DNA from 2 places in the Gottfriedia sp. OAE603 genome. Region 1 is predicted to be linked to the other one. Evidence: a T-box and tRNA genes for the amino acid it is inferred to sense, from the RefSeq annotation. Region 1 holds a T-box; the other holds one or more tRNA genes.
The links. A T-box is a leader RNA that pairs with one kind of tRNA and senses whether it is charged. The one in region 1 lies ahead of lysS (lysine--tRNA ligase), so its partner is inferred to be a tRNA-Lys.
Positions count from the first base shown of each region.

Region 1 (7,263 bases):
TTTATAAGGGCCAATTAATAGTAGGTCTTGCAAATTAAAAAGGAAAAACTACAAACATATCGAAGTTAACGATAAGGTGGTCTAAAAATGAGTTATAAATGGATAGAATGGGCAATGAAAATTCAATCGATTTCAAAAAATGGATTAGCTTTCTCTAAGGATGTATTTGATATTGAGCGATACGAGCAATTACAAAAACTGAGTGCTGAAATTTTGTCTGAATATAGTGAGTTGGAAATGGAATCAGTATTAAATTTATTTCATCAAGAAAAGGGATACCAAACGCCAAAAGTAGATGTGAGAGGTGTTGTATTTAAAGACAATCAAATCCTACTAGTTCGAGAAAAAAATGACAAAAAATGGTCCTTACCTGGTGGATTTTGTGATGTTGGTTTATCATCTTCTGAAAACATTGTAAAAGAAATAAAAGAAGAATCAGGATACGAAGTAAAAGCAAAAAAATTGCTTGCAATACTTGATATGAATAAACATCCACATCCACCGCAAGCCTATCATTACTATAAAATATTCATTCAATGTGACATAATCGGTGGAGAATCAAAAATAGGGATTGAAACACAAGAAATAGACTTTTTTGCTGAACATGCATTACCAAAACTATCATTAAGTAGAGTAACAGAATCTCAAATTTATTTACTCTTTGAATATTTGAGGGATCCAAATAAAGAAACCATATTTGATTAGAAGGAGACAGAATTTGAATAGTCATACGTCAATATTTAAAGAATTAGAAAATGAAATTAAAAAAGAACGAATTTCATCATGTATTGTTTATAAGGAAAGTGAAATTTCATTTCAATATTATAAAAATTTAAAGAGTGAGTCTAAGTTATTTAAAATTAATTCAGTTACAAAAAGTATTTTATCAATTTTAATTGGGATCGCAATTGATAAAGGTATCATTGAGAGTGTTCAAACACCGATTTCCGTATATTTCCCTACGATTGATCAAAGTAAAAAGGATATTACGATTGAACATTTATTAACTATGACTGCTGGTTATGAATGGCCCGAATGGGGAGCATGGAATGGAAGACCTTTTCCAATGATCAATAGTATGAACTGGGTTAATTATATTTTAGAGAAAAATATCGTTGCTAAACCCGGAGAAAAAATGAACTATGATTCAGGGGCTTCTCAACTTTTAAGTGCAATATTACAAAAAGCGACTAAAAGTAAACTATCGGTTTTTGCAGAGAACATGCTATTTAAGCCTTTAGGGATTCATGAATATCTTTGGCATGAAGATTCAAAAGGCATTAATATTGGTGGATTTGGATTAAGTTTGGCAACAATAGATATGTTAAAAATTGGGATTTTAATGATGCAAAAAGGTGTTTGGTTAGGCAAACAATTGGTTTCTAGTGAATGGGTAGAGCAATCAACTACTGTGAAATTTCATACGTATGATCATGTTGGTTCATATGGATACCATTGGTGGGTTTTATTAAACGATGAACTAAAAATAAATAATCCTCCAATCTTTTTTGCAATGGGATATGGAGGTCAATATATTATCGTTTCACCTGAGCAAAAATTAGTGGTTGTGTTTAGTTGTGCAAAGTATATCGACTCATTTATACCTTTGAAGTTATACCGGAAATATTTTAGCGATAAGAGTAAGACAAGTTAGTTTTAATTGAAGAAATAGTAAACTAATTTTTTATGCAGATATTGGAAATAGGAATTTACAACATAAATGTCGAATTAAATCTAAAAGAAATAAATTAAGCCAAATGTTGAATTGTTCTTTGAAAGGATGACTTCAAATGTTTTTAGTAAGAGAAGATTTTAAAACGTTTATAAAAAAATATCCAATCATTACGATTATGGTTAGTATCTGTTCAATATTAGCATTACTAACTACAACTGCCGGAGGATATACTACGGAAAATATATTAAAATTTGGTGGATATCAATACGATTTAGTACAACAAGGTGAATTTTGGAGACTATTAACATATGCATTTATGCATGGAAACTACACTCATTTTTTTATGAATATGACCTTCATGATTATTCTTGGAAGGCCATTAGAAAGTGCTCTAGGCTCTGTTAAATTTTTATTCTTTTATATGGTAGCAGCTTTGTTAACAGGGATCATTCTTCATTTAGTCTATTCATCAAATATTGTCAGCTCAGGATCCTCAGGTGTTGGATATGGATTTTTAGGAATTTATCTTTTCATCATTTTATTTCGTAAGAACATGCTCTTACTTGATGACCGAAAGTTTATCTTAACATTTATTGCAATCGGTTTAATTTCTTCATTTATTATTCCTTCATCTAGCTTAACAGGACATTTAGCTGGTATGGTAATAGGGTTTATGATTTCACCATTTCTATTAAATAAAACTTCGACATTTAAGCAGTCATTGAATGTGTAGCAAACATTTAAAATTGAATTGTTATAAAACAAAAAACAAATGGGTTAATGAAATATTTAACTCATTTGTTTTTATTTTTATTAAAAGTTAAAAACGTCTGTAATGCGATCAGCTTTTTGACGATTTCTACATAATTGATAAATTTGTTGAAAGAAATCCTCAACATTTTCTTTTGTTTCAGGTAATGGGATTTCAACGAAAAGGGAACCAAAAACTTGTTTGAAGTAAGCTTTTCGTTCAGCGTTTTTCCCATCACGTTTAAGAGGATTATACTTCCAAACTAAATGGTCTTTTCCGTTCATATTTTTTACCTCTCTAATTTCAGCCGCAGTTGTTGATTTATTTCCAACGTAAATGACAAGATAAAACTGATCATTCCGATGCCAATCAATCAATAATAAATAATAATTTTCTTCCTCAATTTTTTGTAAATGATATGCTGCAATAACAGGCTTGCCATTAGCCCATTGCTGAAAATTCATTAATGTATTGAAATTCGTTTCAATTTTTTGGATTTCATATAATGACTGATTTGATTTCATCCAATCGTCGATTTGGTTTGCGATATGTAATGCAAATTGTTTATCCATACAAATACCTCAATCTATTTTTATCTTTTCATTTTATCAATACGATCATATTTAGAAAAGTTTGAATTCCTGTATTTACTAAATAATCTTGATTAATTTGACTTCAAATCATTGAAACATTTACCATCAATAAAATATGAACTATTAAACCATATTATTAATGATTTATTGATGTAGAGGGAGGAAAAAAATAATGGCACGTGGGAAACATTTTAATCATAAGAAAAAAGGTCATGAACCTACGCATCCACAAGGTTCACTTGTAGAACCAGAGGATCGTAAACACGAAGATCGTGAAGAAGACTATATTGTAACAGAAGAAGCGTTTAAAAACCGAATTCAGTAAATATGAAATTGAACTCTAAAAAAGATTAGAGTTCAATTTTTGTTTGTATGAAAATATTTATTATTGAAAGTCCAATAAATCCAGGATTTTATCTTTTCCAATGGCTTGAATTAAAATAGGGAGCGGTGGACCACTTGGACTGTTTAATATAAGTCTATATACCAAAGTAAAGAACTGTTTTTGGTTTGCTTTCATTATTTTTTTGTCGTGATGCTGACAAATAGCGTATATTTTTTGCATCAATTGCGCGTCTGAATTATTAGTAAGTTCAATATATTCCTGCAGTTGATGAATCCAATTTCTTTGTTCATCATTTAAAGTTTGGAATAAGTCAGAAGCTTTATTTTGATTAACAATCATATTTTTAATAGGGTAGCAATGTTTAATCCAATATTCAGCTCTAGTACTAATTTTTTTTATCGTTTGAATATCGTATTTCTCTCCATTTTTTTCAAGGATGTTTCGAAGTAATTGAACATTATAATTTACTAATGGGAGTACACTTGCTATTAGACTAAATTTTGGAAGACGACTTAATGTTTTATTAGAATGAGATAGCTCTAAAGCGTATTTTAAATCTTCATCTTCTAGTGAGCGATTTAGATTATTCACAATATATCTTTCATATTCTGTATAGTTTTTAAGAACATCTTCGTCTGTACCTATATTAAAAGCAGTAGAAGGTTTATACTTTGCAAACATAAACAGAATAACTTCTGGTATATAGATTTTTAATAATTCATTAGGTGTTATGTTATTTCCGGTAGAACTGGACATTTTTCCATTTTGGCCTTTAATACCAATGAATTCATATGGTGTATAATCTGGTGCTTCGAAATGAAAAATCCTTTTAGCTATTTCTTTTGAAACATTATAGCTACCAGTCTCCGAAGAATGATCTCTACCACCGGGCTCAAATATAACATCCTCCATCATCCACCTCATTGGCCAGTCTACTTTCCAATTCAATTTAATATTGTTTGCTTCCATAATTTTAATTTGATGTTGAAAACCACATAAACATCCATACTTAATTTCTTCTTGTTCTTCTTCAAAAAGAATAATTTTTGTATTATCTTTGCCGCATTTATTACAATAAATTGTAATAGGGTAAAATGCATCTCTATCCTGATTAGAAGACTGACTAGTTTTAAATTCCATTAGAATATCGTAAATTTCTTTTCTTTGATTCAATGCATGAAGGATTTGTTTATTATATTTCCCTGAAGTGTAAGCACTATGTTGATAAATAAATTCAATATCTATACCAAAAACTTTTAATGAATCCTCAAATTCGGCTTCAAAGTGCTCTGCGTAAGAATGATGACATCCAAACGGATCGGGGATATTAACATATGATTTACCAATATATTGCAAAAACTCAGGGTCTACGTTATTAGGAACTTTTCTAAATCGATCAAAATCATCCCAAGAAAAAATGAATCTTGTCTTTTTTCCTAAATCTTGTAAAGCTTTCACCACAAAATAAGTAGTTAATACTTCTCTGAAATTCCCGATGTGAACAGAGCCAGAAGGACTTATACCAGAAGCACAAACGAATGTTTCTTTATTTGGATATTTATTAATTAATTCCGTTGCAATTTTATATGCCCAATGCATAAAGCCACCTCAATTTTCAATTTTTTTATGATTAAAAAAGCAAATAAAAAACTCTCACCCCCAAGATTATTCATCTTGAGGACGAGAGTTGTTAACTTCGTGGTACCACCTCAGTTTGTTAATATGTTGCCATATCAACCTCATTTAGGTACGGCAAAATGCTTATACCCTATCTCTATAACGGGAGATCCCGTCGTACCATCCCTAAGATCGAAGCTTACCAACTTAGTTCAATACGAGGCTCAAAGTCTTTTTTCAATTAGATTGTCAATCCTCCATTTCAGCAACCGGAGGTCTCTGTAAGTGACAATTCTAAATTACTTTTCTTATCATAGCCTTATTCAAAATATTAATTTTTATTATAATAATTAAAAGATTAAATATTGTCAATTAAATTTTATGTAGAATAAGATAAATATCTACATATATTTGGAGGTGAAAAAATGAGTAACGTAGGCGAGGAGCTAATTATAACAGGCGCATGGTTTTTGTTATTTGGAACAGTGACCTCAGCTGTAGGCGTTACAAGTAAAAATATAATTGGCACGAACTTTGGAAAGAAATTGTTTGCGAAGGGAAATGCAATCGAGGCATTTGGAAATTCAATTCAGTCAGTTGGTAGGGAAAAATTAATAAAAAGTGAAAGTGGTAATAATGATCACCTATTAACGATTATGTTAGGAAGTTGGATTCAAGCTGCAGGAAATGCAACAAATACACTTGCAACAGAATTAGAAATCAGTGGATTAATTGAACAAGGGGAAAAATTAAACGCTTTAGGGAGTGTGATTCAATCAATAGGTGCTTCATTTGAAGCAAAGGGTGCTAGACAAGAAGAGGGTGTATTAGTTAAATTTGAAGTTTTCGGAAATGAATTAATTGCAATAGGTGCTATGATTGATGGTATAGGGAATCTAGCACTTCTAAATCAAAATGATGCAATTGGAGAACAGCTTTTATTTTTTGGTAGTTGGGTACAAGTTTTAGGCTCAATTCTAATCGTTATTGCTGTAACCAATTCAATTGAGTCAGAAGTGGATACTAAGACAACTCGTTATGGTTATTACCCAAAATAATATGAGTATAAGTTTATCAATAATGAGAAATGTAACAATAAATATAGAAAATTTGAAAGTTAATACTTGTTAGGAATACCTTTAAATGTTTTACTTTAAATAAAAAAACATTTTTTTATTCATTTAAGCAATTTTATGAGAAAATAAAATTATTAAAAGAAAACAGAGGTAAAAAGTATGAATGTAAAAATAATAACTGATAGTGCGGCTGATTTGCCTAAAGAAGTATTAGAACAATATCAAATTGATGTGATTCCGTTACGTGTTTATTCTGAGGATGAAAAAGAATATTTAGATGGTGAGACGTTAAATTCAGCGACTTTATTTTCAGAACATGCGTAATGGAAAAGTATTTAAAACATCTTTGCCATCATACGATCGTATACATAGTACATTTATTAAATATGCAAAAGAGAATGTTCCTTGTATTTATTTAGCATTCTCATCTGAACTATCAGGTACATATCAATCAACAGTTATGGTGAAAAATGAAATTGTTGAAGAATTTCCCGAATTTGATTTAGATATCGTTGATACAAAATGTGCATCAATAGGACAGGGCTTAGCTGCAGTTAAGGCTGCAATCCTTGCAAATGAAGGTAAGAATAAAGAGGAAATAATGACTCAAATTCATTACTCTATCAACCATATTGAACACATTTTCACTGTAGATGACTTACAATATTTAGTACGTGGTGGACGTGTAAGTAAAGTTGCTGGTTTTGTTGGTAATTTATTAAATATCAAACCGATTCTTCATGTTGAAGATGGGAAATTAATTCCATTAGAAAAAATAAGAGGATCAAAAAAGGTTTTAAAAAGAATGCTTGAAATAATGGAGTCTAGAGGCGTAAATTTATCAAATCAATTGATTGGTATTTCCCATGGTGATGACATTGAAAGAGCAACAGAACTAAAAAATGCAATGAGTGAGATGTTTGGATGTAAAGATTTTATTATCCATTCGATTGGTTCGGCAGTTGGCGCACATGCTGGCCCAGGAACGTTAGCAATATTTTTCATGAATTCTGACAATAACTAACATAAAATTATATGCAATTGACCAATTTCGTTGAACTTAAATGAAATTGGTTGTTTTTTGTCGAAAATATTCCCAATATTCTGAAAATATTCCCCGGACAATAATTCATACATAATTACCTTAAAAAAAGTAAATAGTATTTATGTAATCTTTACAAATACGATTTGATGGGGTGAAAAAG
Region 1 covers NZ_JBEUNN010000001.1:1,953,147-1,960,409, forward strand. Annotated here, with positions in the region: gene ABID96_RS09750 (NUDIX hydrolase) at 88-705, shown strand; gene ABID96_RS09755 (serine hydrolase domain-containing protein) at 719-1,654, shown strand; gene ABID96_RS09760 (rhomboid family intramembrane serine protease) at 1,791-2,408, shown strand; gene ABID96_RS09765 (hypothetical protein) at 2,489-2,998, opposite strand; gene ABID96_RS09770 (hypothetical protein) at 3,192-3,344, shown strand; gene lysS (lysine--tRNA ligase) at 3,405-4,964, opposite strand; T-box leader at 5,039-5,306, opposite strand; gene ABID96_RS09780 (DUF6944 family repetitive protein) at 5,408-6,040, shown strand; partial or broken gene ABID96_RS09785 (DegV family protein) at 6,218-7,082, shown strand.

Region 2 (7,263 bases), 2.0 Mb from region 1:
TTCTTATCCGTTATTTCAACGGTCACAGTATCGTAATTCAATCGATAAATTACACCTCTTGGCGCACTAATCGATAGAGTTACTTCATGTGTACCGGCTTCTAAACCACTTACTTTTGCAGTGATAATAATATCTTTCGGATCTATTGCATTTAAATCTTCGTCAAATCCCCTTGCAGAGACTGTTACCTTACCTGAAGTTGGTTTCAAAATTTTATATGTAAAATTGTCATTTTCTCCAGTAAATTGAATTGGTATATCACTAAATTTTTGTTCTGTTTCTTCTGCTAATTCAACTACAACCTCTACTGTACTTGGATCAACTTTAAAAGCACCATCTGGTGTCGGAACGGTAATTTCGTATGTACCACTTTTATCAAATGATGATAAATCAACAGGCACCTGAATCGGTCCACTAAAATTATTTAACCAATCTTCAGATGCATATACCTTAACTTCATCAGTATTAGTTATCATACTTTTTAATTTTAAACCATCCTGTAAAGTACCATTTTCGATAATCTCAATCGGAAAATAAGCACTTTGTGAAACAATTGGGACTGTTACTTCAACATTCTTAGGGACACTACTGATTGTTAATTGTGTACCCTTTTTATTATATAGTTTCACAGGAAGTACCTGGCTAAACGTTTGATTTGCGTCTGATACGTCTATATCTACTCTTGCATATGAAACTTGGGCTACTTCCTCAGCAGATCCCACTATCTTTATTTCATTTGGTTTAATAATGGCGTCCTCTGCTTTATAGCCATGCTTAATTTTGTTTTCGTTTATATAAACAGCTTTTATTGAGACTACTTTTTCTACTTTTTCTTTGATCGTAACTGTAACAGTCCTTGGTTTAATTGTTGCTTTAATCTTTTCTGATAAATTGCGCACTTTTAAAGGTACTTCATATGTTCCTAATGCATAAGAAGTTAGATCAATGTAGACTTCAAAATCTCTTTTCATTTCAGCTGTTTTAACGATACTATTTGGACCATCTAACTGTACTGAAACAGTTTTTGGTATTCCATTTACGATTAGATTTTCCTGATCATAGATCGGTGTGACAGGAATATCTCTAAGTAGCTCTTTTTTATTCATCATTGGTAGATCAATAATATTGGAACTACTTGATTGTGGAACTAAATTAACAGACATAAAAAGTAATAAAGTAACTAATAATGCGATTCCTCTTAAAATCCAACGGTTATCCATAAAATTATCCATTACGTTTTACCTTCCAATTCCATTTTGATGTAGTGGACTCTTCTGGTGATTTTAGTTCCGTATTCAATAAATTAACTAGTTCATCTTTTGATAATTCTCTATATAAGTTCCCATTTCTAGCAACCGAAACAGCCCCTGTCTCTTCGGAAACGACAATGGTAATACTGTCTGTTACTTCACTAATACCAACTGCTGCTCTATGTCTTGTACCTAGCTCTTTGGAAATGAATGCACTTTCCGAAAGGGGTAGGTAACATGCTGCTGCAGTAATTTTTTCACCTTGAATAATAACTGCGCCATCATGTAATGGTGTATTTGGAATAAAAATATTTATGAGCAGTTCCGATGATAGATTAGCATTCAGTGGGATACCCGATTCAATATAATCCCCCATACCCGTTTGTCTTTCAAACGATATAAGAGCACCTATTCTTCGTTTTGCCATGTATTCTGTAGCTTTTGCAATGCTTTCCACTATGTCGGTTCTATCATTCGCACCACCAGGAGAAGTTCTTGAGAAAAAGCGACCTCTACCAAGTTGTTCTAATGCTCTTCTCAGCTCTGGTTGGAAGATAATGATCACAGCTAAGAATCCCCATGTTAGTGCTTGATCCATTAAAAATTGCAATGTATGTAAGCCAAATAAGCTACTTAATACTTTTACAACGATTATGATTGTAACACCTTTTAATAATTGAACAGCCTTTGTTCCTTGTATAATGATAATTAGCCGATAAATAACAAACCAAACTAATAAAATATCTAATCCATTTTGTAAGTATTGTAAGAAATTTATATGTAAAGAAGGCACCTTTTACCCTCCTAATTATTAATATTAAAACCCGTATCTTCAGTATTATACCATATTTTCGTTATACACAAAATTTGAGAATTATTAACTATCTTAACAATTATTTGAATATATGATATTTCTATGAAATATAAATGAAAAAAGCTAGCACATCATCATGCTAGCTTTTACAGTTATAACATATAATTCATTGTTTTATAATAATTTTTCTCCAAGTAATGATCCAATTAAAGCCACAGCCACGATTGCTGTTTTATTTTTTTCATCTAAGATTGGATTAACTTCTACAAATTCAATTGATGTAATGATATCTGCTTCAGATAACATTTCCATTGCTAAATGACCTTCTCTGTAAGTGATACCACCAGAAACAGGCGTACCAACACCAGGTACATGGATCGGATCTAAACCATCAAGGTCTAATGATAAATGTACACCGTCACAGTCTTTTAAGTGATCAATTGTTTCTTCCATCACTTTTGTCATACCTAATTTATCAACTTCATGCATTGTATAAACTTTAATGCCTAATTCTTTAATAATTGCTCTTTCACCTTCATCAAGATCACGAGCTCCTATAATGATTACATTCTCTGGTTTTACTTTAGGGAAGTAACCACCAATCTTCGTTAATAAATCATGTCCATGACCTAATGACACAGCTAGTGACATACCATGGATATTTCCAGACGGTGAAGTTTCTGCTGTATTTAAATCTCCATGAGCATCAAACCAAATTAAACCTAGATTATTATAGTGCTTTGAAACACCTGCTAATGTACCAATCGCAATACTGTGGTCTCCACCTAGTACTAGAGGCATTCTGTTACTTTTAATGACTTCATCAACTTCAACTGCAAGCTTCTCACAAGTATCTTTTACTGATTTTAAGTTTTTTAGATTATGTTCAAAGTGATCTTCTTTTACTAACGTACGGTCTACTAAAATATCCCCTAAATCTTCAACATTATATGAAAGATTTTCAATGCGTTCATGAAGCTGTGCATATCTAATTGCACTTGGTCCCATATCCACTCCACGTCTTGTTTGCCCTAAATCTAAAGGTACCCCAATAATCGAAATTTCTTTTTTCATGTTATTTCCCCCTATGTCAATTACGTAAGAAAACGCTTACTTTATTTTTTAAATAAAGAACCCTAAATTAGATTCTTAAAGTTATTAATTATATTAATAGTTTAAATCTTTTGAAACGAATGGGTCAACTCAACATTTTTTTGTATACATATGCATTTATCATCTCTATATTTTATGTTTTTAGACAACAAAAAACCTTAGTCAAAAGACTAAGGTTACACTTTATGTATATTGGTGGAGCCTAGCGGGATCGAACCGCTGACCTCCTGCGTGCAAGGCAGGCGCTCTCCCAGCTGAGCTAAGGCCCCGATATATATTTATACAGAAATGGAGCGGAAGACGGGGCTCGAACCCGCGACCCCAACCTTGGCAAGGTTGTATTCTACCACTGAACTACTTCCGCATATAAAAAAAAGTGAGCCATGAAGGATTCGAACCTTCGACCCTCTGATTAAAAGTCAGATGCTCTACCTACTGAGCTAATGGCTCGTAATAAATATTACGATCAATTTGAATGAAATTGTGTAAATAAAAAATGGCTGGGCTACCTGGATTCGAACCAGGGCATGACGGAATCAAAATCCGTTGCCTTACCGCTTGGCTATAGCCCAACAATAAATGGTGGAGGGGGACGGATTCGAACCGCCGAACCCACAGGGAGCGGATTTACAGTCCGCCGCGTTTAGCCACTTCGCTACCCCTCCGGTATTATTAAATTAAATGGTGGAGGATGACGGGCTCGAACCGCCGACCCCCTGCTTGTAAGGCAGGTGCTCTCCCAGCTGAGCTAATCCTCCGTAATATAAATGGTGACCCGTACGGGATTCGAACCCGTGTTTTACCGCCGTGAAAGGGCGGTGTCTTAACCGCTTGACCAACGGGCCATATGTATAAGTCTTTTCCAAGCTTCCAACCGGGCTCGAACCGGTGACCTCTTCCTTACCATGGAAGTACTCTGCCTGCTGAGCTATGGAAGCATAAAAAATGGCTCCGCAGGTAGGGTTCGAACCTACGACCACTCGGTTAACAGCCGAGTGCTCTACCACTGAGCTACTGCGGAATAATCAGAACCAAGCGACGTTCTACTCTCACAGGGGGAAACCCCCAACTACCATCGACGCTGAAGAGCTTAACTGCCGTGTTCGGTATGGGAACGGGTGTGACCTCTTCGCTATCATCACTTGATTCATTTGCTTATGACATTGATTATTATAACAAAATATCAATCAAAGTCAACATTTTTTGAAGATTTTTTTGGAAGTTCTTCCATTTTATACCTTCAAAACTAGATAATGTCATTATCAAACTTGTTAGTTAAGTCCTCGACCGATTAGTATCAGTCAGCTCCACGTGTCACCACGCTTCCACCTCTGACCTATCAACCTGATCATCTCTCAGGGGTCTTACTAGCTTAACGCTATGGGAAATCTCATCTTGAGGGGGGCTTCATGCTTAGATGCTTTCAGCACTTATCCCTTCCACACATAGCTACCCAGCCATGCTCTTGGCAGAACAACTGGTACACCAGCGGTGTGTCCATCCCGGTCCTCTCGTACTAAGGACAGCTCCTCTCAAATTTCCTGCGCCCACGACGGATAGGGACCGAACTGTCTCACGACGTTCTGAACCCAGCTCGCGTACCGCTTTAATGGGCGAACAGCCCAACCCTTGGGACCGACTACAGCCCCAGGATGCGATGAGCCGACATCGAGGTGCCAAACCTCCCCGTCGATGTGGACTCTTGGGGGAGATAAGCCTGTTATCCCCGGGGTAGCTTTTATCCGTTGAGCGATGGCCCTTCCATGCGGAACCACCGGATCACTAAGCCCGACTTTCGTCCCTGCTCGACTTGTAGGTCTCGCAGTCAAGCTCCCTTATGCCTTTACACTCTTCGAATGATTTCCAACCATTCTGAGGGAACCTTTGGGCGCCTCCGTTACTCTTTAGGAGGCGACCGCCCCAGTCAAACTGCCCACCTGACACTGTCTCCGAGCCGGATAACGGCTCTAGGTTAGAATTTCAATACAGCCAGGGTAGTATCCCACCGACGCCTCCACCGAAGCTGGCGCTCCGGCTTCTCAGGCTCCTACCTATCCTGTACAAGCTGTACCAAAATTCAATATCAAGCTGCAGTAAAGCTCCACGGGGTCTTTCCGTCCTGTCGCGGGTAACCTGCATCTTCACAGGTACTATAATTTCACCGAGTCTATGGTTGAGACAGTGCCCAAATCGTTACGCCTTTCGTGCGGGTCGGAACTTACCCGACAAGGAATTTCGCTACCTTAGGACCGTTATAGTTACGGCCGCCGTTTACTGGGGCTTCAATTCAGAGCTTCTCCCGTAAGGGATAACCCCTCCTCTTAACCTTCCAGCACCGGGCAGGCGTCAGCCCCTATACTTCGCCTTACGGCTTCGCAGAGACCTGTGTTTTTGCTAAACAGTCGCTTGGGCCTTTTCACTGCGGCTCTCCCGGGCTTGCACCCAAAAGAGCACCCCTTCTCCCGAAGTTACGGGGTCATTTTGCCGAGTTCCTTAACCATAGTTCTCTCGCTCACCTTAGGATTCTCTCCTCGCCTACCTGTGTCGGTTTGCGGTACAGGCACCTATTTCCTCGCTAGAAGCTTTTCTTGGCAGCGTAGAATCAGGAACTTCGGTACTATATTTCCCTCGCCATCACAACTCAGCCTTAACGATGTGCGGATTTGCCTACACATCAGCCTAATTGCTTGGACGCGCATATCCAGCAGCGCGCTTACCCTATCTTTCTGCGTCCCTCCATTGCTCAAACGGAAATCAGGTGGTACAGGAATATCAACCTGTTGTCCATCGCCTACGCCTGTCGGCCTCGGCTTAGGTCCTGACTAACCCTGGGAGGACGAGCCTTCCCCAGGAAACCTTAGGCATACGGTGGACGGGATTCTCACCCGTCTTTCGCTACTCATACCGGCATTCTCACTTCTAAGCGCTCCACCAGTCCTTACGATCTAGCTTCAACGCCCTTAGAACGCTCCCCTACCACTGATACCATACGGTATCAATCCGCAGCTTCGGTGATACGTTTAGCCCCGTTACATTTTCGGCGCAGAGTCACTCGACCAGTGAGCTATTACGCACTCTTTAAATGGTGGCTGCTTCTAAGCCAACATCCTGGTTGTCTAAGCAACTCCACATCCTTTTCCACTTAACGTATACTTTGGGACCTTAGCTGGCGGTCTGGGCTGTTTCCCTCTTGACCACGGATCTTATCACTCGTAGTCTGACTCCTATGGATAAGTCATTGGCATTCGGAGTTTGACTGAATTCGGTAACCCGTTGGGGGCCCCTAGTCCAATCAGTGCTCTACCTCCAAGACTCTAACACATAAGGCTAGCCCTAAAGCTATTTCGGGGAGAACCAGCTATCTCCGAGTTCGATTGGAATTTCTCCGCTACCCACACCTCATCCCCGCACTTTTCAACGTGCGTGGGTTCGGACCTCCATTCAGTGTTACCTGAACTTCATCCTGGACATGGGTAGATCACTCGGTTTCGGGTCTACGACCACGTACTATATCGCCCTATTCAGACTCGCTTTCGCTGCGGCTCCGTCTCTTCAACTTAACCTTGCACGGGATCGTAACTCGCCGGTTCATTCTACAAAAGGCACGCCATCACTCATTAACGAGCTCTGACTATTTGTAAGCACACGGTTTCAGGTTCTCTTTCACTCCCCTTCCGGGGTGCTTTTCACCTTTCCCTCACGGTACTGGTTCACTATCGGTCACTAGGTAGTATTTAGCCTTGGGAGATGGTCCTCCCAGATTCCGACGGAATTTCACGTGTTCCGCCGTACTCAGGATCCACTCAAGAGGGAACGAGGTTTCAACTACAGGGTTTTTACCTTCTTCGACGGACCTTTCCAGGTCGCTTCATTTACCCCGTTCCTTTGTAACTCCGTATAGAGTGTCCTACAACCCCAAGAGGCAAGCCTCTTGGTTTGGGCTATCTTCCGTTTCGCTCGCCGCTACTCAGGAAATCGCATTTTGCTTTCTGTTCCTCCAGGTACTTAGATGTTTCAGTTCCCTGGGTCTGTCCTCATTACCCTATGTATTCAGGTAATGATACTACTCCATTACGAGTAGTGGGT
Region 2 covers NZ_JBEUNN010000001.1:3,945,061-3,952,323, forward strand. Annotated here, with positions in the region: gene ABID96_RS19815 (CdaR family protein) at 1-1,232, opposite strand, end outside; gene cdaA (diadenylate cyclase CdaA) at 1,225-2,043, opposite strand; gene rocF (arginase) at 2,239-3,138, opposite strand; tRNA gene ABID96_RS19830 (tRNA-Ala) at 3,371-3,446, opposite strand; tRNA gene ABID96_RS19835 (tRNA-Gly) at 3,467-3,541, opposite strand; tRNA gene ABID96_RS19840 (tRNA-Lys) at 3,555-3,627, opposite strand; tRNA gene ABID96_RS19845 (tRNA-Gln) at 3,675-3,749, opposite strand; tRNA gene ABID96_RS19850 (tRNA-Tyr) at 3,758-3,842, opposite strand; tRNA gene ABID96_RS19855 (tRNA-Val) at 3,860-3,935, opposite strand; tRNA gene ABID96_RS19860 (tRNA-Glu) at 3,946-4,022, opposite strand; tRNA gene ABID96_RS19865 (tRNA-Thr) at 4,043-4,115, opposite strand; tRNA gene ABID96_RS19870 (tRNA-Asn) at 4,124-4,198, opposite strand; rRNA gene rrf (5S ribosomal RNA) at 4,208-4,323, opposite strand; rRNA gene ABID96_RS19880 (23S ribosomal RNA) at 4,449-7,263, opposite strand, start outside.
Region 2: it has a tRNA-Lys gene. The T-box ahead of lysS (lysine--tRNA ligase) is inferred to sense a tRNA for this amino acid. The anticodon was not compared.